Regions from separate parts of the Streptomyces kunmingensis genome, predicted to be linked through region 1. Evidence: riboswitches for the same ligand, from Rfam matches in the RefSeq annotation. Region 1 holds a riboswitch; each other region holds the start of a gene.
What was found. Region 1 has a riboswitch for cyclic di-AMP ahead of ABD366_RS28130 (C40 family peptidase). Riboswitches for the same ligand answer to the same signal wherever they lie in the genome.
Positions count from the first base shown of each region.

Region 1 (10,400 bases):
CGAACTCCTCTCCGCGCTCCCGCACTCGGCGCTGGCGGGCCGGATGGCGGACCGGGCGCTGTCCTGTGTGGCGCTGGACCGTACGACGGGGACGGTCGTGGTGGAGGCCCCGCACGAGTGTGATGTGGCGATGGAGCGGGACGGGGTGGTGGCCAAACCGCCCGCGGGCAGGGGCGAACGGTCGTGGTGGCTGGGCCAGTTGACAGAGGCGGCACCGCTGGGCCGCTGGCCGGCGAGGTTCGGCGACCGTACGCCGGAGGAGATAGTGGCGCTGCCGGTGGCGGACGACTGGCGGGGCGAGTTGCACGCGGGGTGGTGCCGGGCCGCGGTGCGCCAGCGGGACATCGGCTGGTCGCGGGCGCTGCTGGGGTCCGCGACGGCGCCGGACGCGGCGGGCCCGGGGGCGGTCTCGCTGGCGGAGCGGTCGAAGCTGCTGGCGGCGTTGCCGGCGGCGGACCGGGCGGAGTGGGTGGCGGGGTTCATCGCGGCGCACGGCTTGTCCGAGGCGTTCCAGCTGCTCGGGGTGTGCGCGACGCCGTGGGCGCCTCCGCTGGGCCGGGCGGTGGTGGATGCGCTGAACATCGCGCGGGACGCGGGGAGTTACCCGTGGAGTTTCAGCGGGGTGATGGGCCTGGCCGAGCGTTGCCTGGACCCGGAGGAGGCGGTGCGCCTGGAGGGACTCACGGCCGCGGTGGAGGAGACGGAGGACACGGCGCCGGGGGCCGGGGGGTACTGGGCGGAGGCGTTCCAGCGCTTGGTGGGCACGTTGCGGCTACGCAGAGCGATGCGTCAGGAACTGACGCCCGCCTGACACCGACCCGAACCAGAGCCCGCACCCAAGCCCACCCCGAACCCGAGCCCGGCCCACCCCGAACCCAAGCCCGGCCCATCCCGAACCCAAACCCAAACCCAAGCCCCGTCAAGCCCGGCCCAGCCCAGATCCATCCCACCCCCCGGCAGGGGCTACGCCCCGGCAGGCTGCCGCACGTTGGCCCGAACCCAGTCGACGATGGACGCGGTGGTCGCGCCGGGGGTGAAGATCTCCGCGACGCCCTGTTCCTTGAGGGGCGGGATGTCGGCTTCGGGGATGATGCCGCCGCCGAAGACCTGGATGTCGGCGGCGTCGCGCTCCCGCAGCAGTTCGATGACGCGGGCGAAGAGGGTGTTGTGGGCGCCGGAGAGGATGGAGAGCCCGATCGCGTCGGCGTCCTCCTGGATCGCGGTGTCGACGATCTGCTCGGGCGTCTGGTGCAGCCCGGTGTAGATGACCTCCATGCCGGCGTCGCGCAGCGCCCGCGCGATCACCTTGGCCCCGCGATCGTGGCCGTCAAGTCCCGGCTTCGCGACGACCACGCGGATCGGACCGGCTGCCACACCCATCACTGCCTCCATGAAGTGACTGACTCCCGGAGCCTTGGTACCCGGGGCCCGGGTTCCGGATACCCGAAGCGGATACCCGAAGTGAACGAACGTTATCCACAGCATCCCGCAACCGGCCGTTTCACGGTGCACGGCGAGGGGGAAATCACACGTGGGACACGTTCGCTGCGCGCCGCACCCGTATCAGCCGGCTGATCAGCCGCTTCCGGGACAGGCGCGAGGGGAGCCGCTTCGAGGACGCCGGGCCACCGTGCGGCCGGCCGCACGGCACGGTGGCACGGCGGATGGCCGGGCGCGTTGCGCCAGGCCGTCATACGGACCGGCGGGCTGACACGTCGGCCCCACCGTGGGACCTGCTTCGTTCGGCTTCCCATGAGCGCACACGGGGGACAGAGACTCCCTCTGTGTGCCGACGGGAGGCTGACCGATGAAGGTCACAAGGACCCTGCCCTTTCGCCCGCGCTGCCATCTGCTGCCGGCCAGACTGGCCGGGCTGTCGATCGCGCTGCTGAAGGCGACGGCACTCGAGCTGGCGATCCTGGCGGGGCACCTGCTGCTCTACCCCTCGGGCATCCTCCCGGAACGAAGGCATCCGGGGGCGCTTCCGCTGCTGTCGTCACAGGACGCGGCGCTGACACCGGCGGAGCTGGCGGAACTCAACGGTCTCGGCGACCACGCCGGGCACACCGACCACGCCGCACACGCCGCACACGCCGCACACGCCACACACAGCACCCAAGTCGACCACGCCCAACCCCCCACCCTCCCCCACAAAGCCACGCACGACGCCACGCACGACGCCTCCCCCGACACCACGCGCAACGCCACCCCCGACGCCCCCGCCGAACTGAAGGGCATGGGCGGATTGGCGGACGCGCCGCGTCTGCCGGCTCCCGAGAAGCCCCCGGTACTGCTGCTGCACGGCTTCATCGACAACCGTTCGATCTTCGTCCTGCTGCGCAGGTCTCTGGCGCAGCACGGCAGGCAGCAGATCGAGAGCCTCAACTATTCGCCGCTGACCTGCGACATAAGGACCGCGGCGGCTCTGCTGGGGCGGCACGTCGAGGAGTTGTGCGAGCGGACGGGCCAGGAGCGGATCGACATCGTGGGGCACAGTCTGGGCGGGCTGATCGCGCGTTATTACGTGCAGTGCCTGGGCGGGGACCAGCGGGTGCGGATGCTCGTCACGCTCGGCACCCCGCATGCGGGCACGCGGGTCGCGCCGCTGGCGGACGCGCATCCGATCGTGCGGCAGATGCGCCCGGGATCGTCGGTGGTGGAGGAGTTGAAGAGGCCGGCGCCCGGTTGCCGTACGCGGTTCGTGAGTTTCTGGAGCGATCTGGACCAGTTGATGGTGCCGCTGGAGACGGCGTGTGTCGACCACGCGGATCTGCTCGCGCAGAACGTGCGGGTGACGGGCATCGGACATCTGGCGCTTCCGGTGCATCCCGCTGTCGCGACGGGCATCCGTCAGGCGCTCGACGCCGACCCGACGAGGGAGGGAGCACACGCCGCCGACTCGGTCGGCGGTCTGACGGTGGCGTGAAGGCCACGCTCGCAGCGTCGGGCAAATCCGGCGAATCGTCGAACGCACCTCGAACTCAGCGCCAAAGCTGTGCCCACAGTTCACCGAAAGGCGGCTGATTGCCCGATTCTGCGGGGCATGAAACCTGCCGAAGATTGTCGTGCGCTCGTACTGCCGGGTACAGTCGCCGCACTGCTCTGGCAGCCCCTGTTGTCGAGGCGAAAGAGAAGTTGGTGAACGACCGTCATCCGTCGGGGACCGCGCATCACGCGGCGCACGACGGTTACTCCACGACCGGCTTCGCCACCGACCCGCTCTTCGGTGACATGCCGGGCGGCGACGCGTACGCCACGGGTGCCCACGAAACGGGTTCCTACAACACGGCTTCTTACGACACGGGTTCGTACGACACGGGCCAGTGGTCCACGCAGCCCCCGCAGCAGTACGACACGTCGCCGTACACCATGCCCACGTACGACACGGGCGCCTACGACACGGGCACGTACGACACCGGTGCCTACGCGATGGGCGCGTACGACACGGGCACGTACGACACGACCGCCATGTGGGCGGCGGACTCCGCGGGTTACGACCAGCAGCACACCGGCCAATGGCCCGCGCAGACATACGACCCGCAGACATACGACCCGCAGACTTACGGGACGCAGCCCCCCGAAGCCCAGACCTTCGCGACACAGACCTTCGCGACACAAAGCTTCGAGACGCAAAGCTTCGAGACGCAGACCTTCGAGACTCCGGTCTTCGGGACGACGCCCTACGACACAGGCGCGTACGACGCCACGGCGTGGAACTCCGACGGGACAGCCGTGCACGACTACGTGCCGGAGCAGTACAGCCCCGCCGAATACCCCCAGGTCCACGAAGAACACGAGCACGAACCCGAACCCGAACCCGCGCCCGAACCCGACGCCGAAACCCCAGAGTTCGCCCCCCTCGCCTCCTCCTCCACCCCCGCCCCCGCCCCGGCCCCCCGAGGCACCCGCTCCCGCCGCCGCACCCCCGCCAAGCGCTCCGCGCTGCTGACCGTCGCCGTGCCTTCGGCATGTGTGGTCGGGGTGGCCGGGATCGCGGCGGCGTCCGTGGGCACCTTCGGCGGCGACGACGAGGGCAGGGAGACGCAGGCGATGTCGGCGCCGGACGCGACCGCGGTGAAACCTTCCGTTGCCAACAACAAGCTGGACACGCAGCTGAAGGATCTGTCCGCGGACGCGGGTGACTTCGCCGACCGGGCGAGCCGCACACAGGAGCGGATCGACCTGAAGGCGAAGCAGGAGGCCGACCGCAAGAAGGCCGCCGATGAGGCCGCGCGCAAGGAGGCGCTGCGCCCCAAGTTCGCGCTGCCGGTGAAGCGGCACGGGCTGAGCGCCTACTACGGTCAGGCCGGCATCAACTGGATGTCCGTGCACAGCGGCATCGACTTCCCCGTCTCGTACGGGACCGAGGTGATGGCGGCGACGGACGGGACCGTGCGGACGCAGTGGAACAGCGCGTACGGGAACATGGCGATAGTCACCGCCAAGGACGGTACCGAGACGTGGTACTGCCACCTGTCCTCGCACACGGTGATGAGCGGACCGGTGAAGGCCGGTGACGTGATCGCGCACTCGGGCAACTCGGGCAACTCGACCGGGCCGCACCTGCACTTCGAGGTACGACCCGGCGGCGGTTCGGCGATCGACCCGCTGCCGTGGCTGCGCAGCCACGGCCTCGACCCGTCGTAGAGCCTCTCCTCGGAGGGCCTGGACCCTCCGAGCGCGGGCTACGACTTCTGACTACAGCTTCTCCACCGGCGCATACCGCAGCAGCAACCGCTTCGGCTTCGGGTCGCCGAAGTCGATCGTCGCCTCCGCGTTCCCGCCCGATCCGCTCACGCCCACCACCGTGCCGAGGCCGAACTGGTCGTGCGTGACGCGGTCGCCGACGGCGACGGACACCACGGGCTTCTCGTTGGCGCGGCGTGTGGCGAACGCGGGTGTCGTACGGGAGCGGGACGAGGACAGCGAGGCGGCGATGCCGCCGCCGATGCCCTTGGTGGAGGGCGCGGGCGCGGAGCCGCCCTTGCGCTTCCACTCCAGATGCGTGTCCGGGATCTCTTCCAGGAAGCGGGACGGCGGGTTGTAGGAGGGCTGTCCCCAGGCGCTGCGCATGGACGAGCGGGTCAGGTACAGCCGCTCCCGCGCGCGCGTGATGCCGACGTAGGCGAGGCGGCGCTCCTCCTCCAGTTCCTTGGTCTGTCCCAGGGAGCGCATGTGCGGGAAGACGCCGTCCTCCATGCCGGTCAGGAAGACCACGGGGAATTCGAGGCCCTTGGCGGTGTGCAGAGTCATCAGGGTGATGACGCCGCTGCCGTCGTCCTCCTCGTCGGGGATCTGGTCGGAGTCGGCGACGAGCGCGACGCGCTCCAGGAACGCGGACAGATCACCGCTGCTCGCCGTACCCTCACCTTCCGCGTCCGCACTCTCTGCACCCTCCGCACCCTGGGCGGATTCCTGCTCGAACTCCAGGGCCACGGCGGCGAGTTCCTGAAGGTTCTCGATCCGGGTCTCGTCCTGCGGGTCGGTGGAGGACTGCAACTCGGCGAGGTACCCGGTGCGTTCGAGGACGGCCTCGAGGACCGTGGCCGGTCCGGCGCCCGACTCCACGATGGTCCGCAGATCTTCCATGAGGGTGTTGAACCGCTTCACCGCGTTCGTGGAGCGGGCCGCCATGCCGTACGCCTCGTCGACGCGGCGCAGGGCCTGCGGGAAGGAGATCTTCTCGCGCTGGGAGAGGGCGTCGATCATGGCTTCGGCGCGGTCGCCGATGCCGCGCTTCGGCACGTTCAGAATGCGGCGCAGGGGGACGGAGTCCTCGGGGTTCGCCAGCACGCGCAGATAGGCGAGGACGTCCCTGACCTCCTTGCGCTCGTAGAAGCGGACGCCGCCGACGACCTTGTAGGGCAGGCCGACGCGGATGAAGATCTCTTCGAAGACACGGGACTGCGCGTTCGTCCGGTAGAAGACGGCGACGTCGCCGGCCTTCGCCTCGCCCGCGTCCGTGAGCCGGTCGATCTCCTCGGCGACGAACTGGGCCTCGTCGTGCTCGGTGTCCGCGACGTAGCCGGTGATCTGGGAGCCGGTGCCCGCGTTCGTCCACAGGTTCTTCGGACGGCGCGACTCGTTGCGCTCGATGACCGCGTTGGCGGCGCTGAGGATCGTCTGCGTGGAGCGGTAGTTCTGCTCCAGGAGGATCGTCGTCGCGTCCGTGTAGTCCTCCTCGAACTGGAGGATGTTGCGGATCGTGGCGCCGCGGAACGCGTAGATCGACTGGTCGGCGTCACCGACGACGCACAGCTCGGCCGGATCGGCGTCGTTGCCCTCGGCGTCCCGGGCCGGCCCGACGAGCTCGCGCACGAGCGCGTACTGCGCGTGGTTGGTGTCCTGGTACTCGTCGACGAGGACGTGCCGGAAGCGGCGGCGGTAGTGCTCGGCGACGTCGGGGAACGCGCGCAGCAGGTTCACCGTCGTCATGATCAGGTCGTCGAAGTCGAGGGCGTTGGCCTCGCGCAGCCGCGACTGGTACATCGCGTAGGCCTGGGCGACGGACTTCTCGAACCCGTCGGCGGCCGTCTTCGCGAAGTCCTCCTCGTCGATCAGCTCGTTCTTCAGGTTCGAGATCTTGGCGCTGAAGGACTTCGGCGGGAACTTCTTGGGGTCCAGGTCGAGGTCGCGGCAGACCAGGGCCATGAGGCGCTTGCTGTCGGCGGCGTCGTAGATCGAGAACGACGACGTGAAGCCGAGCTTCTTCGACTCGCGGCGCAGGATGCGCACGCAGGCGCTGTGGAAGGTGGACACCCACATGGCGTTCGCGCGCGGTCCGACGAGGGCCTCGACGCGCTCCTTCATCTCGCCCGCGGCCTTGTTCGTGAAGGTGATCGCGAGGATCTGGCCGGGGTGCACGCCGCGCTCGGCGAGGAGGTAGGCGATGCGGTGGGTGAGGACGCGGGTCTTTCCGGAGCCGGCACCGGCGACGATGAGCAGCGGGGAGCCACCGTGCGCGACGGCCGCTCTCTGGTTCTCGTTCAGCCCGTCGAGCAGGGCCGCCGGGTCCAGGGCAGGCCGGGGCGCGCCGTCACGGTAGTACGCGTCCCTGGCCGGGGGCACGTCGAACTTCCCGCCGAACAGGTCGTCCGGGATCGGCTCCGGCGCCGGTCCTTCGTGCTCACTGTCGGGCGGCGGCGGGGGCTCCTCGGTCCGGTTCTGGAGGCCCGCCAGGAAGCTGTCGTCAAAGAGGCTGCTCATCGCCTTACGAGTTTAGGGCGCCCCACTGACACGCCGCTCCCGCCTCCACAACAAAGCCCGTACGCGCAGGTCAGGGCGGTACTCGAACCCGTACGACAAAGCGGTCGCACACAGTGACGACCGCATGACAGTACGGTGAAGGCGCCGCCGGAGTGGCTGCGGAGTAGCCAAGGTCACGAAAATGTATCGGGCATTTCGAACATCAACCTTCACAGCAGCAACACGAGTTGGCTACCGTGCTGCGCGGGCAGTCCGTCCCCACGACCGCGAGCACCGCGGCGAGCGGGCAGCCCCCGCTGAGTCCCGTACGCCGCGAGGCAGGGAACCGGGGACCCAACCGACCTTGGGGTGAATCGCCTCGACGGCCCGCAGCGCCGGGCAGTCGACCGTAGGGCAGCCTTCCGTACGCCCGAACCCGACAGCTAACCCGGTAGGCGGACCACGGAAGGAGTCGCCTCCTTGGCGTCGCACCGCAAGCCGCGCATCCGGTCCCGGATGACCGGCGGCCTTCGCACCACTCCCGCGGTCGGGATCACGACCGCCGCCCTCACCTCGGTCGCCCTCCTCTCGCAGACGGCCCAGGCAGCGCCCGCGCAGCCGCAGCGGCCGAGCCTCGAGGAGGTACAGAAGAAAGTCGACAGTCTGTACCGGCAGGCCGAGGTCGCCACGCAGAAGTACAACTCCGCCAAGGAGCAGACCGACAGCAAGAAGAAGCAGGTCGACAAGCTGCTCGACGACATCGCGCAGCGCACCGAGAAGATGAACTCGGCCCGCCAGGAGCTGGGCCGGTTCGCCGCCCAGCAGTACCGCACGGGCGGGATCAGCGATACCGCGACGATGTTCCTCGCGGACGATCCCGAGGACTACTTCGCGCAGAACCGGCTGATGAGCCGGATGACGGCCGACCAGAAGAAGGCCGTCGACAACTACCAGGAGCAGCAGCTCACCACCGCGAAGAAGCGCACCGAGGCTCAGGAGAACCTGCAGCAGCTCACCTCCTCGCAGACCGAGCTGAGCACCTCGAAGCAGAGCGTGCAGACGAAGCTCTCCGACGCGCGTGAACTGCTGTCCAAGCTGACCGCCGAGGAGAAGCAGCGGCTCGCGGCGATCGAGAAGAAGAAGGAAGAGGCGGCCCGCAAGAAGGCCGCGGAGCTCGCCGAGAAGCAGAAGGCCGAGGAGGAGAAGAAGCGGCAGGCGGCCGAGGAGGCGGCGCAGCAGGAGAGCTCGGGTTCCGGTTCGTCCGGCGGCTCTTCCGGCACGCCGTCCGGCAGTTCTTCCGGCTACGCCGCCAAGGCCGCGAAGGCGCTCGCGTTCGCCAAGTCCCAGGAGGGCAAACCGTACGTGTGGGGCGCCACGGGCCCGGACTCCTACGACTGCTCGGGGCTCACGCAGGCGGCGTGGAAGGCGGCCGGCATCACTCTGCCGCGCACCACCTGGGACCAGGTGGAGTTCGGCACGACCGTCTCGCTCTCCGCCATACAACCCGGTGACCTGGTGTTCTTCTACGACGACATCAGCCACGTCGGTCTCTACCTCGGCGACGGCATGATGATCCACGCGCCGAAGCCGGGCGCTTACGTCCGCGAGGAATCCATCTACTACGACGGCACCGGCTCGATCCACAGCGTGGTGCGCCCCGCCTGACGCCGGTCGTGGTTACGTTCGGGCGGTGCAGCACTCCCGTCCGAACGTGACCCCGCGGCCCTTCGGGTCCCGGTTCCCGCCTGCCGCGGGCGCCGCCGTGATGGCGACCGGCATCGTCTCGGTCGGGTTCCGTCTGACCGGCCACGACGTCCTGTCCGGCATCCTCCTGGTGCTCGCCGTCGCACTCTGGGTGCTTCTGGCGGCCGACTTCACGCTCCGCCTCATGCACGACCGCAGCCGCTGGCGGCACGAGGCGATCTCCCCGCCCGCGCTGACCGCCGTCGCGGCGACGTGTGTGCTCGGCACCCGGTTCTCGCTGCTCGGCCGGCAGTGGCTCGCCTCGGCGCTGCTGGTGATCGCCGCGCTCGCCTGGCCGGGGCTGCTCGTCGCCGTCGTACGGCACTGGAAGCGGCGGATGCCCGGGGCGGTGTTCCTCGCGTGCGTGGCCACGCAGGGGCTCGCCGTGCTCGGGGCGACACTGTCGGCGGCCGTGGGCGTGCGGTGGCTCGGCTACGCGGCGGTGGTGGTGTTCTGGTTCGGGCTCGTGATGTACGTGGCGGCGTTCGCCCGCTTCGACCGGCGGCAGGTGCTCACGGGCGCCGGGGACCACTGGGTCGCGGGCGGGGCGCTGGCCATCTCGGCGCTCGCCGCGGCGAAGCTGGTGCTGGCGGGGCGGGCCGGCGACCTCTGGAACTCCGATGTCACCGGGGTGCTGCGCGACATGTGCGGGGTGCTGCTGACGCTGGACGTGGCCTGGTACGTGGTGCTCGCGGTGGCGGAGGTGCTGGAGCCGCGGTTCACGTACGACGTGCGGCGCTGGTCGACGGTGTTCCCGATGGGGATGACGGCGGTGGCGACGCTGACGGTGGCCACCGCCGTGGAGACGCCCTGGCTCAAGGCGCCGGGGCAGGTGCTGCTGTGGATCGCGGCGACGGTCTGGCTCGTCGTGGCGACCGGGGCGGTCAGGTCCCTCGGCCCGCCTTCGCTCAGGTCCAGAGCACCGCGATGAAGATGTTGGCCATGGTCAGCCCGCCGACCGCGGCGAACAGGCCCTTCTCCGCCGTCTCCTCGTCGCGCTTCACGTACACGATGCCGAGGACGACGATCAGGACGGCCAGCTTCACACCGATCTTGATGTTGTTCACGGTGTTGTCGTCGGCCTGATTCAGGCCAACCAGGGCGATGCCCGTCACCAGCATCGTCAGGGCGCCGTGCAGCATGGCCTTGTTGAAACGGGCGTTGCCCTGCTTGATCGCCGACATCTGTGTGAGGAAGCCGCCGAGGAGCGCGGCGATGCCGATGATGTGCAGGCCGACGAAGAAATGGATGAGTACGTCCATGGCTCCGGAGCCTAGCGGGGCGCCCCTTTCCTCTCTTCGCCGGGCGCCCCCGGGCAACCGGCTGTCACTCTCTGCCACCACCCGTAACAAACGAGCCACTTCCGAACAATCCAACGCCAACCCGTGACGCCGAGGTTTAGCGTCCTTCCTCGGTGACCGGCTCCCCACCGCCGCCCGGGCCAGGGGCGGCAGTCGGACATCACCGCCGAG
Region 1 covers NZ_BAAATS010000025.1:44,523-54,922, reverse strand. Annotated here, with positions in the region: gene ABD366_RS28155 (DUF5691 domain-containing protein) at 1-811, shown strand, start outside; gene icmB (coenzyme B12-dependent isobutyryl CoA mutase small subunit) at 964-1,380, opposite strand; gene ABD366_RS28145 (lipase family alpha/beta hydrolase) at 1,808-2,926, shown strand; gene ABD366_RS43555 (pentapeptide repeat-containing protein) at 3,516-4,142, shown strand; gene ABD366_RS43550 (M23 family metallopeptidase) at 4,051-4,647, shown strand; gene pcrA (DNA helicase PcrA) at 4,699-7,206, opposite strand; cyclic di-AMP (ydaO/yuaA leader) riboswitch at 7,491-7,658, shown strand; gene ABD366_RS28130 (C40 family peptidase) at 7,666-8,850, shown strand; gene ABD366_RS28125 (tellurite resistance/C4-dicarboxylate transporter family protein) at 8,876-9,859, shown strand; gene ABD366_RS28120 (hypothetical protein) at 9,837-10,190, opposite strand.

Region 2 (10,400 bases), on a different contig from region 1:
TTTCTCGGTTCGGGGAAGACCACGCTGCTGAACCACCTGCTGCACCACAGCGGCGGTTCGCGGATCGGTGCGATCGTCAATGACTTCGGGGCGATCGAGATCGACGCGATGGCCGTGGCGGGCCAGTTGGGCGACTCGACGGTCTCGCTCGGCAACGGGTGCCTGTGTTGCGCCGTGGACGCCAGTGAACTCGACGTCTATCTGGACAAGTTGACGCGTGCCACCCAGGACGGTCACGCCATGGACGTCATCGTCATCGAGGCGAGCGGCATCGCGGAACCGCAGGAACTGGTGCGGATGGTGCTGGCCAGTGAGAATCCGCGGATCGTCTACGGAGGGCTGATCGAGGTCGTCGACGCGGCCGAGTTCGACGCGACCCGGGAGAAGCATCCCGAGGTGGACCGGCATCTGGGGATCGCGGACCTCGTCGTGGTGAACAAGAGCGACCGGGTCCCCGATGCCGAGCGGGAGCGCGTCCTGGGCGCCGTGCGGGCGGCGGCCGAACGGGCTGCCGTCGTCCACGCGTCGTACGGACGGATCGACCCCGAGCTGCTCTTCGACTGCCGGCCCACGCGGGAGCGGATCGGGCAGCTGTCCTTCGACGACCTGTACCGGGGTGACGACCTGGACCGGGGCGACGACCCGCACCGAGGAGGGGCGCACGACGGGCATCTGCACGCCGCCTACGAAAGCCTCGCGTTCGTCTCTGAGGTGCCCATGGAGCCGCGCGCGTTGATGGACTTCTTCGACAGCCGTCCCGAAGGCCTCTACCGCATCAAGGGGTACGTGGACTTCGGTGCGGCCGATGCGCTCAACCGGTACGCCGTGCACGCCGTCGGGCGGTTCCTGAGGTTCTATCCCGAGCCGTGGCCGACCGGTGAGGAACGCCTCACCCAGCTTGTTCTCATCGGGGCGGGCATCGACACGGAGGCGCTCCGCAAGGGGCTCGACGCCTGTAGGAGCGGGGCCACGAGCGACGCCCCGCACACCGTCGACCAGCACGGCATGTGGGGCGTTCTCCGCTACGTACAGGACAAGGGCGACGCCGACGAGGTCGAGGACTTCGCCGGCGGCCCCGGGCCCGCCTAGACCGGTCCGGCCACCACCGCCACCGTCTTCGGCAGGGAGATGCCCGAGCCGTCGCGGCGCGGGTCCATCTGGGTCAGCTCGGCCGGCGTGCCGTTCTTCTGCGCCGCGCGCGCGGGCGCCGGGCCCGCCCAGCCGAGGCTCAGGCAGTCCTCGCCCTTCAGGAACCGCTGGCAGCGTACGCCACCGGTCGCGCGCCCCTTACGGGGGTACTGGTCGAACGGCGTGAGCTTGGCCGTCGTCTGCACCGAATCGTCGAGCGTGCCGCGCGAACCCGCCACCGTGAAGACGACGGCGTCGGCCGCCGGGTCGACCGCGGTGAAGGAGATGACCTTCGCGCCGGTCGCCAGCTTGATGCCGGCCATGCCGCCCGCGGGACGGCCCTGCGGCCGCACCATGGAGGCCTGGTAACGCAGCAGTTGTGCGTCGTCGGTGATGAAGACCAGGTCCTCCTCGCCGGTCCGCAGCTCGACCGCGCCCACGATCCGGTCACCGTCCTTGAGGGTGATGACCTCCAGCTCCTCCTTGTGGGAGGGGTAGTCGGGCGTCACGCGCTTCACGACGCCCTGCTCGGTGCCGAGGGCGATGCCCGGTGACGACTCGTCCAGCGTCGTCAGACAGACGACCGCCTCGTCCGCCTCCAGGGAGGAGAGGAACTCGGAGATCGGGGCGCCGCCGGAGAGGTTCGGCGCGGACGCCGTGTCCGGGAGCTGCGGCAGATCGACGACGTTCAGGCGCAACAGCCGGCCTTCGGAAGTGACCACACCGATCTCACCGCGGGCCGTGGCCGGCACTGCGGAGACGATCACGTCGTGCTTGGCGCGCTTGCCGTCCTCGTCCGCTGCGAACGGCTCCCCGTTCGCCGTACGGGCCAGCAGGCCGGTCGAGGAGAGCAGCACCCGGCACGGGTCGTCGGCCACCTGGAGCGGCACCGTGGCCACCGCCGGGCCCGACGACTCGAGCAGCACCGTACGCCGGTCGGTACCGAACTTCTTGGCGACCGCCGCCAGTTCCGCGGAGACGAGCTTGCGCAGCTCCGAGTCGGAGTCGAGGATGCCGGTCAGCTCGTCGATCTCGCCGTTGAGCTTGTCGCGCTCCGACTCCAGCTCGATGCGGTCGAACTTGGTGAGGCGGCGCAGCGGCGTGTCCAGGATGTACTGCGTCTGGATGTCGCTCAGCGAGAAGCGCTCGATGAGGCGCTCCTTGGCCTGCGCGCTGTTCTCGCTGGAGCGGATGAGGCGGATGACCTCGTCGATGTCGAGGAGCGCGACGAGGAGCCCCTCGACGAGGTGCAGCCGGTCCTTCTTCTTGGTGCGACGGAACTCGCTGCGGCGGCGCACCACCTCGAAGCGGTGGTCCAGGTAGACCTCGAGCAGCTCCTTGAGGCCGAGCGTGAGCGGCTGGCCGTCCACGAGGGCCACATTGTTGATACCGAAGGACTCCTCCATCGGCGTCAGCTTGTAGAGCTGCTCCAGGACGGCCTCCGGTACGAAGCCGTTCTTGATCTCGATGACCAGGCGCAGGCCGTGCTCGCGGTCCGTGAGGTCCTTCACGTCGGCGATGCCCTGGAGCTTCTTCGAACCGACGAGCTCCTTGATCTTCGCGATGACCTTCTCGGGGCCCACCGCGAACGGGAGTTCGGTGACGACGAGGCCCTTGCGGCGCGCCGTCACGGTGTCCACCGAGACCGTCGCACGGATCTTGAAGGTGCCACGGCCGGACTCGTACGCGTCCTTGATGCCGGACAGGCCGACGATCCGGCCGCCCGTGGGCAGGTCGGGCCCCGGTACGAACCTCATGAGCGTCTCGAGGTCGGCGCCCGGGTGCCTGATCAAGTGCCGCGCCGCGGCGATCACTTCGCCCAGGTTGTGCGGCGCCATGTTGGTCGCCATACCGACCGCGATCCCCGACGCGCCGTTCACCAGCAGGTTCGGGTACGCCGCTGGGAGGACGAGGGGCTCCTGCTCCTGCCCGTCGTAGTTCGGCGCGAAGTCGACCGTGTTCTCTTCGATCGACTCCGTCATCAGGCTCGCCGCCGGATCCATCCGGCACTCGGTGTACCTCATGGCGGCCGGGCGGTCGTCGTTGCCCAGTGAACCGAAGTTCCCGTGCCCGTCCACCAGCGGTACGCGCATCGAGAACGGCTGGGCCAGGCGCACCAGGGCGTCGTAGATCGACGCGTCGCCATGGGGGTGCAACTTACCCATGACCTCGCCGACGACGCGGGCGCACTTCACATAGCCGCGGTCGGGGCGCAAGCCCATCTCGTTCATCTGGTAGACGATCCGACGGTGGACGGGCTTCATCCCGTCTCGTGCGTCGGGCAGGGCGCGCGAGTAGATGACCGAGTACGCGTACTCCAGGTAGGAGCCCTGCATTTCGTCGACCACATCGATGTCGAGGATCCTCTCCTCGAAATCGTCGGGCGGCGGGGTCTTCGTGCTGCGGCGGGCCATCGCTGCTGCGGCTCCTTCACCAACATCTACGGGAACTGTCGCGGACCATTGTGGACCGCCCCACTGACAACGCTGATCGCGACCCGTCCGAAGCGGGTGGCCGGCGGCCCGCCGAGGGGCCGTCGTGCTCGCTCACGGCGTAGCCCGGACGGGAACTTCGCCAGGGGCCTGCACGCTTGCATACAGTGGCAGGACTGGCAGCAGTTTTGTGTTCACAGTGTTGTACGCGTTCAGAGTGTTGTCCGCGTACTCAGAGTTTCTCAGCGTTCCCAGTATTTCCGATGTTCTCCGTTCCCCCGCGATCGAAGGGACGTACATGCCCATGGGTCACACGGCCACCGCCGAGGCCGGCTCCGGCGGCCTGAAAGCGACCGAGCACCGGCTGGCCAACGGCCTGCGTGTAGTGCTCTCCGAGGATCACCTGACCCCGGTCGCGGCGGTCTGCCTCTGGTACGACGTCGGCTCGCGCCACGAGGTCAAGGGCCGTACGGGCCTGGCTCACCTTTTCGAGCACCTGATGTTCCAGGGCTCGAAGCAGGTGCACGGCAACGGTCACTTCGAGCTCGTCCAGGGTGCCGGCGGCTCGCTCAACGGCACGACGAGCTTCGAACGCACGAATTACTTCGAGACCATGCCCGCCCACCAGCTGGAGCTCGCGCTGTGGCTGGAGGCCGACCGTATGGGCTCCCTGCTGGCGGCCCTCGACGAGGAGTCGATGGAGAACCAGCGGGACGTCGTCAAGAACGAGCGCCGTCAGCGCTACGACAACGTCCCCTACGGCACCGCGTTCGAGAAGCTGACGGCCCTCATGTACCCGGAGGGCCACCCGTACCACCACACGCCCATCGGCTCCATGGCCGACCTGGACGCGGCCACCCTGGAGGACGCGCGGAGCTTCTTCCGCACCTACTACGCGCCCAACAACGCCGTGCTCTCCATCGTGGGCGACATCGACCCCCAGGAGACGCTCGCCTGGGTCGAGAAGTACTTCGGCTCGATCGCCGGCCACGACGGCAAGCCCGCGCCGCGCGACGGCTCCCTGCCCGACGTGATCGGCGGAGAGCTCCGCGAGGTCGTCGAGGAGGAGGTCCCGGCGCGCGCCCTCATGGCGGCCTACCGGCTCCCCGAGGACGGCACGCGCGCGTGCGACGCCGCAGACCTGGCCCTGACGGTCCTCGGCGGCGGCGAGTCGTCGCGGCTCTACAACCGCCTCGTGCGCCGTGACCGCACCGCGGTGGCCGCGGGCTTCGGCCTGCTGCGCCTGGCCGGCGCGCCCTCCCTCGGCTGGCTCGACGTGAAGACCTCCGGAGACGTCGAGGTGCCCGTCATCGAGGCCGCCGTCGACGAGGAGCTCGCCCGGTTCGCCGAGGAGGGCCCGACGCCCGAGGAGATGGAGCGCGCCCAGGCCCAGTTGGAGCGCGAGTGGCTGGACCGGCTCAGCACCGTGGCGGGCCGCGCCGACGAACTGTGCCGCTACGCGGTGCTGTTCGGCGACCCGCAGCTCGCCCTGACCGCCGTCCAGCGCGTCCTCGCCGTGACCGCCGACGAGGTCCAGGAGGTGGCCAAGGCGCGTCTGCGCCCCGACAACCGCTCGGTCCTCGTGTACGAGCCCACGGCCCCCGCCGACACCGATGACGAGAGCGACCCGAGCGACGAGGAGGCGGGCCGGTGACCGAGCAGCTCGCGACCATGGACTTCCACCCCCGGCCCCAGGCGGGCACGGCCAAGCCGTGGGCGTTCCCCGCCCCCGAGCGCGGTGAGCTGGCCAACGGCCTGACCGTGCTGCGCTGTCACCGTCCCGGCCAGCAGGTCGTGGCCGTGGAGATCAACCTCGACGCGCCGCTGGAGGCCGAACCGGCGGGGCTCGACGGCGTCGCCACGATCATGGCGCGTGCCTTCAACGAGGGCACCGACAAGCACTCCGCGGAGGAGTTCGCGGCGGAACTGGAGCGCTGCGGCGCCACGTTGGACGCGCACGCCGACCACCCCGGCGTCCGCGTCTCCCTCGAAGTGCCGGTCTCCCGCCTCCCCAAGGGCCTCGCCCTGCTGGCCGACGCCCTGCGGGCACCCGCCTTCGCGGACAGCGAGATCGAGCGCCTCGTCCGCAACCGCCTGGACGAGATCCCGCACGAGAGCGCCAACCCGGCCCGGCGCGCCGCCAAGGAGCTCTCCAAGCAGCTCTTCCCGGCCGACTCGCGCATGTCGCGCCCGCGGCAGGGCACCGAGGAGACCGTCTCCGCCATCGACGCGGCGGCCGTACGCGCCTTCTACGAGAAGCACGTACGCCCCGCCACCGGCACGGTCGTCGTGGTGGGCGATCTGACCGGCACCGACCTCGACGCCCTCCTAGCGGACACGCTCGGCGCCTGGACCGGCAACACGGCGGAGCCCCGCCCGGTCCCGCCGGTCACCGCCGACGACACCGGCCGCGTCATCGTCGTGGACCGCCCGGGAGCGGTCCAGACGCAGCTCCTCATCGGCCGGATCGGCCCCGACCGGCACGACCGCGTATGGGCCGCGCAGATCCTCGGCACGTACTGCCTCGGCGGCACGCTCACCTCGCGTCTGGACCGTGTCCTGCGCGAGGAGAAGGGCTACACCTACGGTGTGCGGTCCTTCGCCCAGGTGCTGCGGTCCGCGCCCGACGGGACGGGCGCCGCGATGCTCGCCATCAGCGGCTCCGTGGACACCCCGAACACCGGGCCCGCGCTCGAGGACCTCTGGAAGGTGCTGCGTACGCTGGCCGAAGGCGGCCTCACGGACGCCGAACGGGACACGGCCGTGCAGAACCTGGTGGGCGTGGCGCCGCTTAAGTACGAGACCGCGGCCGCCGTCGCGGGCACCCTCGCGGACCAGGTCGAGCAGCACCTGCCGGACGACTTCCAGGCCCGGCTGTACCGGCAGCTCGCCGAGACGGGCACCGTGGAGGCCACCGCGGCCGTCGTGAGCGCCTTCCCGGCGGACCGGCTGGTGACGATCCTGGTGGGCGACGCCGCGCAGATCGAGGAGCCCGTCAAGGCCCTCGGCATCGGCGAGGTGACCGTCGTCGCGGGCTGACTCCCGGTCCCGTACGTCACACGAAGCCCCGGAGGCCACCACGGCCCCGGGGCTTCGTGGCGCCGCTCACGTCCGTCCGTGATCGGCCATCGATCACAAATGTCCGATTTGGCACGGAGGTTGCCCGTCTGCTCTGTGGCATGCGCTACAAAAGCCGGGATCCGTTTGTCGTACTAAAGATGTCCCGCTTAGCGTCGGTCCGGCTGTCCGCCAGACATGCGTCGCGCCCGCGACACCGGACAGTCATCGCCGAGTCCCCCATGGCGCGAGCCAGGGGAGCCGGGGACCCACCGCAGTCCCTGGGGTGAATCGGACACTCTTCCCGTACGGGGAGGGAGTCCGTAGGAGACCTTCCTGCTCCGAACCCGTCAGCTAACCCGGTAGGCGAGAGGGAAGGAAAGGACCAGCCACCGCATGGCGTTCACCCGTGCCACCGGGAAGCACCGTCGTCCGAGTCGTCTCACGCGTACCACCGCACAGGTTGCGGGTGTCGCGGCGCTCACCACGACCGGTGTCATCGGGGGCCTCGCCGCCCCCGCCCTCGCCGCGGACACCGCGGCCGCCGACCAGAACGGCCTGACCCAGGCCATCGCCATCGGCGACTCCCTGGCCGCCCAGATCGAGGCGCAGGCCACCGCCCAGAAGAAGGCCGCCGACGCGGCCGCCGCCAAGGCCGAGGCCGAGGCCGAGGCCAAGAAGCGGGCCGAGGAAGCCAAGCGCGAGGCCGAGGCGAAGGCCGCCAAGGAGCGTGAGGAGAAGGAGCGCGCCGCCCGCGAGGCCGAGCGCAAGCGCCTCCTCAACAGCTTCGTGGCGCCGATCTCCGGCTCCTACGTCTCCACCGCCTACAAGGCGAGTAGCGGCCTGTGGTCCTCCGGCAGCCACACCGGCATCGACTTCCATGCGGCGAGCGGCACTTCCGTGCACGCCGTGGGCTCCGGCACCGTCGTCGAGGCCGGCTGGGGCGGCGCGTACGGCAACAACATCGTGATCAAGATGAACGACGGCACGTACACCCAGTACGGTCACCTCTCGTCCATCGGCGTCTCCGTCGGCCAGGCCGTCACCCCCGGCCAGCAGATCGCCCTCTCCGGCGCCACCGGCAACGTCACGGGCCCGCACCTTCACTTCGAGGCCCGCACGAGCCCCGACTACGGCTCGGACATGGACCCCGTCGCGTACCTGCGCTCGCACGGCGTGAACGTCTGACGCCTCCAAGGCACCACGCGAAAGCCCCGGCTCGAACGAGCCGGGGCTTTCGCGTGCGCAAGGCGTTCCTGGCCAAAAAATATCCATGGATTCCGGTCCGGCGTCGGAAATTCGGGGACGGTGGAATAGAGTCACCGGGCAGGCGCGGTCAAGGGGTGTTATGCGCTTGCACAAGCGTCGATCGACCGCGTATCGCGGGGATTAAGGCGGAGGTCGGGTCATGCGCATTCCCGCGCATTCGGTATGCACGGCGATCCGCGACGACATCGTCGCGGGTGTCTACGAGCGCGGCGGCAGGCTCACCGAGGAAGTGCTCGCGCGCCGCTACGGAGTCTCGCGCGTGCCGGTCCGCGAGGCGCTGCGCACCCTGGAGGCCGAGGGCTTCGTCGTCACGCGCCGGCACGCGGGCGCGTGCGTGGCGGAGCCCACCGGTCAAGAGGCCGCCGACCTCCTGGAGGTCCGGATGCTGCTCGAGCCGCTGAGCGCCGCGCGCGCCGCGCAGCGCCGCACCGAGGCCCACCTCAAAGTCCTGCGGGGCCTGGTCAGGATGGGTCAGGAGCGCGCCGGTCGGGGCCAGTACGAGGATCTGCGCTCCCTGGGCGGCTGGTTCCACGAGACCCTCGCGCAGGCCTCCGGCAGCCCCGGACTGATCACCCTGCTCACCCAGCTCCGGCACAAGATCGCCTGGATGTACGCCGTCGAGTCCCCGGCCAGGCCGGCCGAGTCCTGGGCCGAGCACGGCGCCATCGTGGACGCGGTGGCGCGCGGTGACGCCGAGCGGGCCCGCGCCCTGACCGTGCTGCACGCCGAGCGCGCCGTGGCGGCCCACCGGCTGCGGGTCCCGCGCGCGGGCGATCGTGTGAGGACTTCGCAACATGCCGTAAACACGGCAGGGCTCCGGCATTAACAAAAGCCCCGTATACAAAGAGCTTCGGGAAGTGTTGCGGAATTTCGTGAAGGGTCGCTCGGTGAATGGAGCGCTCGGTGAATGGGGCGCTGCGTGAATCAGTCGCTCCGTGAATGCGTCGCGGAGAATTGATTGCCCCGGAGCTGGAAACGACGAAGCCGCGCGCCCCCTGAGGGAAACGCGCGGCTCCGTCGGAACGAATTGGGTCAGACGGTCTCGGGAAGCTCGTCGAGACCCTCGGAGACCAGCTTCGCCAGACGGTCGAGCGCGGCGTCCGCACCCTCGGCGTCGGAAGCCAGGACGATCTCCTCGCCACCCTGGGCGCCCAGACCGAGCACCGCGAGCATGGAGGCGGCGTTGACGGGGTTGCCGTCGGCCTTGGCGATCGTCACGGGGACGCCGGCAGCCGTGGCCGCGCGGACGAAGATGGAGGCGGGGCGGGCGTGAAGGCCCTCGGCCCAGCCGACGTTGACGCGGCGCTCAGCCATGTGATGCTGCCCTTCAGGTGTCTCAAAGTTGTCTAGACCATTCTCACATACCGTGGCACGGCGCTCGACGTGGACCCGAGTCCCGAGAACGCACCGCCCCGCGGCCTTCCATAGCCTGCCTCCCACGCGCGCGGGACGCGACCCGTACGACTGTCGGCGCCCGGCTCTACCCTTGCGGCATGGAGACCCCGTCGGACCGGCACGCCTACCCCGCCCACTGGGAGGCCGACGTGGTGCTGCGCGACGGCGGCACCGCCCGGATCAGGCCGATCACCACCGCGGACGCCGAGCGCCTGACCAGCTTCTACGAACAGGTCTCGGACGAGTCGAAGTACTACCGCTTCTTCGCGCCCTACCCACGCCTGTCCGACAAAGACGTCCACCGCTTCACCCATCACGACTACGTGGACCGCGTCGGCCTCGCCGCCACGGTCGGCGGCGAGTTCATCGCGACCGTCCGCTACGACCGGATCGATCCGCACGGACGGCCCGCCTCCGCGCCCGCCGACGAGGCCGAGGTCGCCTTCCTCGTCCAGGACGCCCATCAGGGGCGAGGCGTGGCGTCCGCTCTTCTCGAGCACATCGCCGCCGTCGCCCGGGAGCGCGGCATCCGCCGGTTCGCCGCCGAGGTGCTGCCCGCCAACACCAAGATGATCAAGGTGTTCACGGACGCCGGGTACACACAGAAGCGCAGCTTCGAGGACGGCGTGGTCCGTCTGGAGTTCGGCCTGGAGCCCACCGAGGCCTCCCTCGCGGTGCAGCGCGCCCGGGAGCAGCGCGCCGAGGCCCGCTCCGTGCAGCGGCTCCTCGCCCCCGGCTCCGTAGCCGTGATCGGCGTGGGGCGGGCGCCGGGAGGGGTCGGCCGCAGCGTTCTCGACAACCTCAAGGACGCGGGGTACACAGGTCGCCTGTATGCGGTCAACAAGGCGTTCCCCGCGGACCTGACCGAGATCGACGGCGTCCCCGCCCATCGCTGCGTACGCGACATCGACCCGGCCCACCACGTGGACCTGGCCGTCGTCGCCGTACCCGCGACCGACGTACCCGATGTCGTCGCCGAATGCGGTGCCCGCGACGTACAGGGACTGATCGTGGTCTCCGCCGGATACGCGGAGAGCGGCGCCGAAGGCCGCGAGCGCCAGCGGGAACTGATCCGGCAGGCCCGCACTTACGGGATGCGCATCATCGGACCGAACGCCT
Region 2 covers NZ_BAAATS010000027.1:460,818-471,217, reverse strand. Annotated here, with positions in the region: gene ABD366_RS30395 (CobW family GTP-binding protein) at 1-1,089, shown strand, start outside; gene ABD366_RS30390 (DNA gyrase/topoisomerase IV subunit A) at 1,086-3,542, opposite strand; gene ABD366_RS30385 (M16 family metallopeptidase) at 3,859-5,214, shown strand; gene ABD366_RS30380 (M16 family metallopeptidase) at 5,232-6,599, shown strand; cyclic di-AMP (ydaO/yuaA leader) riboswitch at 6,837-7,001, shown strand; gene ABD366_RS30375 (M23 family metallopeptidase) at 7,014-7,805, shown strand; gene ABD366_RS30370 (GntR family transcriptional regulator) at 8,026-8,712, shown strand; gene ABD366_RS30365 (HPr family phosphocarrier protein) at 8,919-9,200, opposite strand; gene ABD366_RS30360 (bifunctional acetate--CoA ligase family protein/GNAT family N-acetyltransferase) at 9,380-10,400, shown strand, end outside.
Region 2: another riboswitch for cyclic di-AMP. It lies ahead of ABD366_RS30375 (M23 family metallopeptidase); the one in region 1 lies ahead of ABD366_RS28130 (C40 family peptidase).

Region 3 (10,400 bases), on a different contig from region 1:
ATGAAGAAGGCTGTGGCGGCTGCCGCCGTCACCGCGTCTCTCGTCGGCATCTCCGCCGCGGCCGCGCCCCAGGCGCTCGCCAACGGGGACGACAGCCCGACGACCTCGTTCAGCGGCAACCACTCGTCGCAGGCGTTCGGCAACTCGGCCACGTACGGCAACATGAGCCCGCAGATGGCGCTCATCCAGGGTTCCCTGAACAAGCCCTGCATCGGCCTGCCCGCCAAGGCCAACATCCAGAACATCGTGGGCCTCGTCAACGTCGGCCTCCAGGACATCCCGATCCTGTCGGCCCCGCAGAACCAGCAGTGTGTCGAGAACTCGACGCAGGCGAAGGGCGACGAGCCGCTGTCGCACATCCTGGACGACATCCCGGTTCTCTCCTCCAACGGCACCGGCAACGACTGATCCGTATGCCGCACGCGTTGGGCCGCCGTATTCGGCGGCCCAACTGCGCTTTACGAGTGCGCGTATAGCTCTCAGGTATTAGCCCGAATGGGTCAGGGTCCGCAACCGTCGTAATTCTGACCAGTTGTCTAACCGTAGCTCCGTCAACGGAGTACGGTAATGAAGGGAATTCGCATGAAGAAGCTGTGGGCAACCGCAACGATCGTCGCTTCCATCGCCGGCCTGTCGGCGGTGGCTGCTCCCCAGGCCCTGGCCATCGGTGACGACAGCGGCACCACCTCGGCCAGCGGCAACGGGGCCCAGGAGGCGTTCGGCAACTCCTCCGCCGACGGGGACCAGAGTCCGCAGCTCACCCTGGTCCAGGGCACGCTGAACGAGCTCTGTGTCGGTCTGCCGGTCAAGGCGAACGTCCAGAACATCGTGGGTCTGGTCAACGTCGGCGTCCAGGACATCCCGATCCTGTCGGCCCCGCAGAACCAGCAGTGCGCGGAGAACTCGACGCAGGCCAAGGAGGACGAGCCGCTGTCGCACGTGCTGGACGACATCTCGGCCCTGTCGGCCAACGGTGTGCAGAACGGCTGACACGCTTGACACACCTGAGGGGCGGCTGCGTCAGGCAGCCGCCCCTCAGGCGTGTCCGGGTATGTGGTGCGGGTGTCGCTACGCGCCGACCAGGTTGGTGACCGGCGCCACCAGGTCCGTGACCTGGTGCAGCTCGCTCAGCTTGTTCAGCTGGTTGAGGCCCTGGATCTGTTCGGCGGTGTGCGGCACCTTGTCGCGCTGCGCGGCCGGGATGGCCATGGTGGAGACCGCGTCCAGCGTCGCGGTGGGGGAGATGGTGTTGCCGGACGTGTCGGCCTGGGCGACCGGGGCGGCGATCGCGGTGGCGCCGACAGCGAGCAGGACAGCGGTGATGGCTCGTCGAGTTGAGGTCATGTCCTCTTAACGCCAGTCGGAAGGCGCCGGACACGGCCGCGATTGGCATTCGTCGTCCCTGATGGCGTAGTGTTGCATTCACCGACGCGGGGTGGAGCAGCTCGGTAGCTCGCTGGGCTCATAACCCAGAGGTCGCAGGTTCAAATCCTGTCCCCGCTACTGAAGGCCGAGGCCGGAATCTTTCGAGATTCCGGCCTCGGTCTGTTTATGGGCCCTGACCCGGACGGAGCAGTAACGCTCGCCTCCGGCTCCCGCCCCGGGAACCCTTGGACAGACGCCGGAATCCGGGCGCGGACTGTGGCAGGAGACGAGTGGTGGGGCAGCGAGGAGGGCGGCACAGACACGGAGCGGACGCCGTCGGCACGCGCGCCTTCCTCCGGGTGCTGCCCCTGCTGCTGATCATCGGCGGCGCGGTCTACGAGTACTGCACACCGTCCGGATTCGCCGGTTCACCCCTGTTCAGCGCGGCGCCCCTGGTCGTCGCCCCGTTCTTCTCGCTGGGCAGCACGATCGCGGCCGGAGCGGCGTCGATCGCCGCCATCGTCGCCGTGCATCTCAGGTACACGGCCTTCCACACCGGCGTCTATACGGAGATGGCCACCGTGGCCACCGTGTGCGTGCTGGCCTGCTTCATCAACCGGATCAAGCGCCGCAGCGACGAGCAGCTCGCGTCCGCGCGGCAGATCGCGGAGGCGGCCCAGCTCGCCGTGCTGCCGGAGCCGGCCGGGCGGATCGGCGGTCTGGCGATCGCGGCCCGGTACGAGGCGGCGCAGGCCGACGCGTTCATCGGCGGCGACCTGTACGCGGTGCAGGACACACCGCACGGGGTGCGGATAGTCGTCGGGGACGTACGCGGGAAGGGCATGGGCGCGGTCGCCGCCGTGGCCGTCGTCATCGGCGCCTTTCGGGAGGCCGCCGAGCAGGAGGACAGTCTGGAGGCGGTCGCCCAGCGGCTGGAGCGGGCGCTGGCCCGGGAGGGCTCCCGGCGGCGCGGCATCGACGACTTCGAGGGCTTCACCACCGCCGTGCTCGCCGAGATCCCGCACGGCGGCCGGCTCCTGCGCATCCTCAACCGCGGCCACCCCGAGCCGGTCGTGCTGCTCGGCGACGGCACGGTCCAGGTGATCACGCCCGCGGAGGCGGCGCTGCCGCTCGGCCTGGGCGAGCTCGGGTCCTGGCCGGACCGGGCCACCGAGGCGGAGTTCCCGCCCGCGGCGACGCTCCTGCTCTACACCGACGGGCTCTCCGAGGCACGGGACGCGAAGGGCGTCTTCTACGATCCCGCGGCCCGGCTCGTGGGCCGGATCTTCCCGGGGCCCGATGAGCTGCTCGCCGCGCTGGCCGAAGAGGTACGCCTGCACACCGGGGACGGCGCCACCGACGACATGGCGCTGCTCGCCGTGCGGCGTCCTTGATCAACCTCACGAGGGGTGACCGGACGACCCCTCTTCGCATAACAATTGACACTACGTCAGAAACTGATGGGTTTGAAGCGCGTCAAAAACGACGGGCAACTCGCCCGATTCCGCCCGGTAGTGCCCCGTTAAGTCCAGGCCAAGAACGTGAACGATCAACGGGAACAGCTTGGAATTACTATCGGCTGTCTATTAACGTTCGATAACGCAGCGCGGTCGTCCCAGCCGTCACAAGCGACGGCTCCGTGCGCACACGCTTAATCCCGCAAGGGAGCCGGGGAACCACCAACTTGGGGTGAATCAGGCATAGTTCCGTCGCTTTTCGGGCGTCGGACCGTGCTCGTAGGAGACCTTCCTGCTCCGAACCCGTCAGCTAACCCGGTAGGCGAGAAGGAAGGAAAGGAGAGCGCCCCCGTGGCGTCGAACCGTCCTGCCCCCGAGTTCCCCGGATTCTCCGCCGACCCCGCCCCAGGCGGGTCCGGTGTCGAGCAGGGGACCTGGGAGGAGTGGAATCCCACCGAGGAATCCGTCCGTCCCGTCCGCGGCAGGCACCGCGTGGCCCGGCAGCGCGGCGGACTCGCGCGCAGCTCCACGGTCCTCGGCGTCGGCGTGATCGCCGCCGTCGGCGCGGGCGGCATCGCCACCGCGCAGGGCGGCAAGCCCCCGGTCCACATCTCCATGCCCGACCTCTCGGCGGTCAAGGACTCGCTGCCCGAGGCCAAGTCGCTGCCCGGCGTGGGCGCGCTCATGTCCGACACCGCCGACTCCTCGTCCGGCGCCACCGAGGCCGCCCCGCTCACCTCCATGGGCAACGGCCGGTCGGGCGCGGGCGAAGCGCTGCGGTCGCGCATCATGCAGCAGGCCGAGGCGCAGCAGGACGCCGCCGACGCCAGGACGCAGGCCGCGGCCGAGGAGGCCGCCGCCCAGAAGGCCGCCGCGGAAGCCGCGGCGAAGCAGGAGAAGGCCGAGGCCAAGGCCGCCGCCGAGAAGAAGAAGGCGGAGGAGGAGGCCAAGAAGAAGGCCGAGGCCGAGCGCCTGGCCAAGCTGGCCAAGAGCTACAAGCTCCCCGTCACCTCGTACACGCTCACCGGCACCTTCGGCCAGCCCGGATCCCTGTGGTCCTCCGGCTACCACACGGGCCTGGACTTCGCGGCCTCCACCGGTACGCCGATCTACGCCGTCCACGGCGGCACCATCACCGAGGCCGGCTGGGCGGGCGCGTACGGCTACCGCACGATCCTCACCCTCGACGACGGCACCGAGCTGTGGTTCTGCCACCAGTCCTCGCTGAACGTCAGCGTCGGCCAGAAGGTCAGCACCGGCGACGTCATAGGCCGCGTCGGCGCCACCGGCAACGTCACGGGGGACCACCTCCACATGGAGGTCCACCCCGGCGGTGCCGCCACCGGCGTCGACCCGGCGGCCTGGCTGCGCGACAAGGGCCTCACCCCCTGAGAGCCCGGCCCTCGAACGCCTCCCGCCCCTACGGAACACCTCGTACCGTGGGGGCGTAGAACTGAGGGCATGACTTCTTCCCCCTCACTGCGCAAGCTCGGCTCCTCCGACCTCGAGGTCTTCCCGCTCGCCCTCGGGGGCAACGTGTTCGGGTGGACCGCCGACGAGGCCGCCTCGTTCGCGGTGCTCGACGCCTACACCGCCGGGGGCGGCAACTTCATCGACACGGCGGACTCGTACTCGGCCTGGGTCGAGGGCAACCACGGCGGGGAGTCGGAGACCGTCATCGGCAAGTGGCTCAAGGCCCGCGGCAACCGCGACGACCTGGTCATCGCCACCAAGGTGGCCCGCCACCCCGACTTCAAGGGCCTGCGCGCCGCCAACATCAAGGCCGCCGCCGACGCCTCCCTCACGCGCCTGGGCACCGACCACATCGACCTGTACTACACGCACTTCGACGACGACGAGACGATCCCCGTCGAGGAGATCATCGGCGCGCTCGACGACCTCGTGAAGGCGGGCAAGGTGCGCAACATCGCCGCGTCGAACATCTCGCCCGAGCGTCTCCAGGAGTCCCTCGACGTCTCCGACCGCGAGGGCCTCGCCCGCTACGTCGCCATCCAGCCGCACTACAACCTCGTCTCGCGCTCCACCTACGAGGGCGCCCGGCAGGACATCGCCTCGCGCGCAGGGCTCGCCGCCGTCCCGTACTACGCGCTCGCCTCCGGCTTCCTGACCGGCAAGTACCGGCCGGGCGTCACGGTCGACGGCGCGCGGGCCGGGGGCGCGTCCAAGCACCTTCAGACCGAGCGCGGCCAGAAGGTGCTGACCGCCCTCGACGAGATCGCGCAGGCCCGCGGCGCCGAGGTCGCCACGGTCGCCCTCGCCTGGCTCGCCGGGCAGCCCACCGTGGCGGCGCCGATCGCGTCCGCGCGCACGGTGGAACAGCTTCCGGCGCTGCTCGCGGTGGCGGACCTGACCCTGACGGACGAGGAGCTCGGCCGCCTCACGGCCGCGTCCGCCTGAGCCTTGTCAGTAGCGGTACGGGTTGTACGCGGGAACGTGCGGCATCGGCCCCGCGTACACCGGTGGCCGCCACATGGGGGCGGCGACCTGGGAGGCGTACGCGAGCGCGGGACGTGCGTGATGGCGCCGCTCCCACAGCGCTTCGAGCAACTCGCGCTCCCGTACGACGAAATCGGCGCCGGCCCGGCCCTTGCGGCCGCGGTGCCTGAGCAGCGCGAGCGACGTCGCGTACGCCTCGTACTCGGTGACCGCCGCCTCCGCCTCCTTGCCGCCGTAGTACGCGGCGTACTCCCGGGCGAGGCGGCGTGCCTTGAGCGAGCCGAGGGCGAACGGGTCGGGCGGCGCGAGCCACCCGGCCACGACATACGCGGACAGCTCGGCCCGCACGGTGCGCAGCTCGCGATGGCGTACGTACACGGCGAGCCAGGTCAGCAGGCCGAACGCCGGCACCATGAACGCCGCGTACACCGCGAAGAAGCCGTACTCGCCGAAGGACGACGAGCCGTTCCAGAACGCGTGCATGCCCATCGCCGCGAGCAGCCCGGCGAGCGGCAGCAGGACGCGGCGGGCCCGGCCGCGGTCGGGTGCGATGACCGCGGCGACGCCGAAGCCGATCCCGGTGAGCACCGTGAACAGCGGGTGCGCGAACGGCGACATCACGATCCGCACGAAGAAGGTCGCCGCCGTCACCGAGGTGAGGCCGGGTCCGGTGCCGGTCAGCTGATCGGTGCCGAAGGCGTTGCCGAGATACAGGATGTTCTCGGTGAACGCGAAGCCGGTCGCGGTGACTCCGGCGATCACCACACCGTCGACGATGCCGGTGAAGTCCCGTCTGCGGAACAGGAAGACGAGCAGCACGGCCGCGGCCTTGGCGGACTCCTCGACGACGGGCGCTATGACGGTGGCGCCGAGGGTGTCGGCGCCGGTCGGGTCGGCGGTGGCGGTCTCTATCCACCGCGTCGCGAAACTGTTCGCGACGATCGCTATCAGGGCTGCCGCGCAGGCGCCCCAGGCGAAGGAGAAGAGCAGGTTCCGCCAGGGCCCGGGCTGCACCCGGTCCAGCCAGCGGAACGCGGATATCAGCAGCGGCACGGGCAGCACGGCCAGGCCGAGCCCGACCAGGAACCCCTCGGTACCGGTCTGCTCCCGCACCAGCGCCAGGATGACGGCGCCGGACACCGCGAGGAGCGTGGCGAGCGCCGTGACCCTGACCCCCTTCCGCTCCCACCAGCGCGGATGCGGGACCGCGCCGGTCGGCTGTGTGCCGGGGGCGTGGTCCTGCGGGGGCGGGCAGCCGGGGTACGAAGCCACTCATTGACCCTAACGAGGGATGCGCGGCGCCGCGACGGGGCCGGACTCTTGGGCCGATCCTCGACCGTGACCCGCTACCGGCGCCGGAACAGCAGATCGTGCACCACATGCCCCTTGTCCAGGCCCTGACCCTCGAACCGGGTCAGCGGACGGAACGCGGGGCGTGGCGCGTAGCCGCCGTCCGGCCGCGTGTTCTCGTAGTCGGGGTGGGCGGTGAGCACCTCGAGCATCTGCTCCGCGTACTCCTCCCAGTCCGTCGCGCAGTGCACCAGCGCGCCGGGCTTGAGCGGGCCGGCCACCTGGGACAGGAACTCGGGCTGGATCAGCCGCCGCTTGTTGTGCCGCTTCTTCGGCCAGGGGTCGGGGAAATAGACGCGCAGCCCGTCGAGGCAGGCGTCGGGGAGCATCGCGCGCAGCAGGATGATCGCGTCGCCGTTGGCCACCCGTACGTTGGTCATGCCGCCGCGCTCGGCGAGGCCCAGCAGATTGCCCTGGCCCGGGGTGTGCACGTCGACCGCGAGGATCCCGGTCGACGGGTCGTCCGCCGCCATCTGCGCCGTGGCCTCGCCCATGCCGAAGCCGATCTCCAGGACGACCCGGTCGACGCCCGGGAACATCTCGGCGAGATCGAGGACGCGCTGCCCGTCGATGTCGAGGCCCCACTTCGGCCACAGCCGCTGCAACGCGTCGGCCTGCGAGGTGGTGACCCGGCTGCGGCGCGGCTGGAAGCTGCGGATCCGCCGCTCGAAGTGCGATCCGGCGGGATCGGGCCGGGGCCCGTCCGGAAAACGCGGCTCGTTCGGGCGCGCGGGCGGGGCGGGGTTCTGGGGGGTTTCGGACTCAGACACAGTGGGGCGATTTTACGGGTCCGGAGCGCCCGGCCGCACAGGCGCCGCCGCAGCTCGGTGCCGGCCGGGCCTTCGGTGCAGGCCGGGCCTCAGGCCGAGGCGAGTGCGGCGAGGGCGCGCCGGGCGACCTCTCTGCCGATGGGCAGGGAGGCTGTCGCGGCCGGTGACGGCGCGTTCAGCACATGGACCGTGCGGGCGCCCTCGCGTATCAGGAAGTCGTCGACGAGGGTGCCGTCCCGCAGCACCGCCTGCGCGCGCACTCCGGCCGGCGCCGCCACCAGGTCCTCCGGGTCGACCGCGGGTACCAGACGGCGCACCGCGTCGGTGAAGGCGCGCTTGGAGGCCGAGCGCAGCAGCTCGCCCGCCCCGTACCGCCAGTGGCGCCGCGCTATCCGCCACGACCCGGGCCAGGCCAGCGTCCCGGCGAGCTCGCGGGGGCGGACGGTGCCCCAGTCGTAGCCCTCACGGGCCAGCGCGGGCACCGCGTTCGGTCCGACGTGGACGGAGCCCTCGATGCCGCGCGTCAGATGGACCCCGAGGAACGGGAACGCCGGATCCGGCACCGGGTACACGAGCCCGCGCACCAGCTCGGGCCGGGCCAGGTCGAAGTACTCGCCGCGGAACGGCACGATGCGCATCCCCGGGTCGTCCCCGGCGAGCCGGGCGACCTGGTCGCACTGCAGCCCCGCGCAGTTGACCAGGACCTTGCCGCGCACGACGGTCCCGGCGGCGGTCCGCACGGCGACGCCCCGCGCGGGCCGCCGGTCGATCTGCACGATGTCCGCCCCGTACCGGATGTCGGCGCCGGACATCTCGGCGAGGTGGCGGGCGACCGCGCGGTAGTCCGCGATGCCCGTGCTGGCGACCTGGATGGCGGCCAGGCCCCGCACCTCGGGCTCGTACTCCTGGATCTGCGCGGGGCCCAGCTCGCGCACCGCGATCCCGTTCTCCCTGCCGCGCTGGGCGAGGGCGTGCAGGCGCGGCAGCTCGTCCCGCTCGGTGGCGACGATCAGCTTTCCGGTGACGGCGTGCGCGATCCCGTACTCCGCACAGAACTTGACCATCTCGGCGGCGCCGCGCACCGCGAACCGGGCCTTCAGCGAATCCGGGCGGTAGTAGATCCCGCTGTGGATCACCCCGCTGTTGCGCCCCGTCTGGTGCCGGGCCGGGCCCGCCTCCTTCTCCAGGACGACGACGCGCGTGCCCGGCGCGGAGCGCGAGACGGCATACGCGGTGGCGAGCCCGACGATTCCGCCGCCGACCACCAGCACATCCCCGTCATACGCAGTCGTGCTCACCGGGCCTCACCTCCATGTCCTGCATCTTGCCCGACACCACTGACAATCCATGCGGGACAGGGGGCATCGCTATGCCGGAGCCATCAGCAGAGGCCTGGCCCGCTCCCGCAGCTCGACCACCCGCGGCTCGTCACCGTACGGCTCCAAGCGGTGCAGCAGGTCTCTCACGTACTCCGTGGTCCGCGCGGAGGAGATCCGTCCCGCCACCTCCAGGGCGCGGGTCCCCTGCTCGCACGCGGCGTCCAGGTTCCCCGACTCCAGCTCGGCCACCGCCGACACCACGAGGCGCAGTCCGTGCGAGCGCACGAACTCCTCGGTGGGCCGCGACAGTGCCTGCTCCGTGAACCTGCGCACCTGCCGCGGCGCCTTCAGGTCCCGGTAGCACTCGGCGGCGTCCGCGGCGAACCGGTCGTAGGAGTAGAAGCCGAGCCAGGACGGGTCGCTGTCACCGTCCCGGGACCGCTCCAGCCAGCCCTCGGCGGCCCGCAGCGCGGCGCCCGCCGCCTGCGCGTCACCGGCACGCGCGTGCGCGCGCGCCTCGACGAGCCGGAAGAAGCTCATGGTGCGGGCGGTCGCAAGGCCGCGGTTGCGCTCGAGCGCGGCCTGCGCGAGATCGACGCCCTCGTCCCCGAACCCGCGGTACGTGGCCTGCAACGACATGGAGGCGAGTACATAGCCGCCCAGGGGCACGTCCGCAGCCGCGCGAGCAAGCCGCAACGCCTGGATGTAGTACCGCTGCGCCGCCTCCTGCTGCCCGGTGTCGAACGCCATCCACCCGGCGAGGCGCGTCAGCTCGGCCGAGGCGCCGAACAAGGAACGCCCCACATCGTCGGAGTACGAGCCGAGCAGCAGCGGCGCCGCCTCGACCCGCAGGCACTCCGGCACCATCGACGAACGCCAGTCGCCGCCGCCGTACTTGGAGTCCCAGCGCCTCGCGTCCTGCGCGGCCTCCCGTAACTTCAGCACGTCGCTGTGGCCGACCTTCTGGGGCGAGCCCTCCTCCGTGATGTGGGCCTCGCGCGCCACCGACGAGTCGGCCGGATTTATCAGCCATCGCGAGGCCGGCGTCGCGTACGCGCTCACCGCGAAGGAACCGGCCAGGGACTGCCAGATGCCGCCACTGCCCGCCCGGCGCCCGGCGAGGTCGAGCCGGTACAGCTCGGTGGCCGCCTTCACCGCCGCCCGTACGTCACGGGGGAAGGCGAGGCCCACCTCCGGCGCGGGATCGGCGTCGGCGAGACCGATCTCGTGCAGCGGTACGGGCCTGCCGAGCTTCTGGCCGATGGCGGCCGCGATGAGATGCGGGGCGGCGCCCTGCGGCACCATGCCCTTCGACACCCAGCGCGCCACCGACGTCTTGTCGTAGCGAAGGGTCAACCCGCGCTGTCCACCTAGGTCGTTGACACGCCGCGCCAGTCCCGCGTTACTGATCCCCGCGAGGGCGAGGACGGCGCCGAGCTTCTCGTTCGGTCCGCGTAGCTCCCTGGACATGCGCCACCCCTCGACACAGACGCTGCCGCGCCGGCACTTCGCAGACCATCTCGGCCTGGCATAACCGCGCGGCATTCGTACACCCAGCGTAGTTCGCCGGATCCCAAGCGTTAAGTGGCGCAGTTCCGGATGGCGAGATTGTTGTCCGTACGGAAATACGGCGCAGGCCACGCCCCGTGACCGTGTGCTCCGGTTGTGGCGCCGTGCGCCCG
Region 3 covers NZ_BAAATS010000072.1:12,526-22,925, reverse strand. Annotated here, with positions in the region: gene ABD366_RS42780 (rodlin) at 1-408, shown strand, start outside; gene ABD366_RS42775 (rodlin) at 583-990, shown strand; gene ABD366_RS42770 (hypothetical protein) at 1,069-1,344, opposite strand; tRNA gene ABD366_RS42765 (tRNA-Met) at 1,430-1,503, shown strand; gene ABD366_RS42760 (PP2C family protein-serine/threonine phosphatase) at 1,659-2,759, shown strand; cyclic di-AMP (ydaO/yuaA leader) riboswitch at 3,004-3,162, shown strand; gene ABD366_RS42755 (M23 family metallopeptidase) at 3,174-4,214, shown strand; gene ABD366_RS42750 (aldo/keto reductase) at 4,284-5,240, shown strand; gene ABD366_RS42745 (PrsW family intramembrane metalloprotease) at 5,247-6,551, opposite strand; gene trmB (tRNA (guanosine(46)-N7)-methyltransferase TrmB) at 6,626-7,399, opposite strand; gene lhgO (L-2-hydroxyglutarate oxidase) at 7,489-8,697, opposite strand; gene ABD366_RS42730 (NsdA family TPR-like regulatory protein) at 8,767-10,188, opposite strand.
Region 3: another riboswitch for cyclic di-AMP. It lies ahead of ABD366_RS42755 (M23 family metallopeptidase); the one in region 1 lies ahead of ABD366_RS28130 (C40 family peptidase).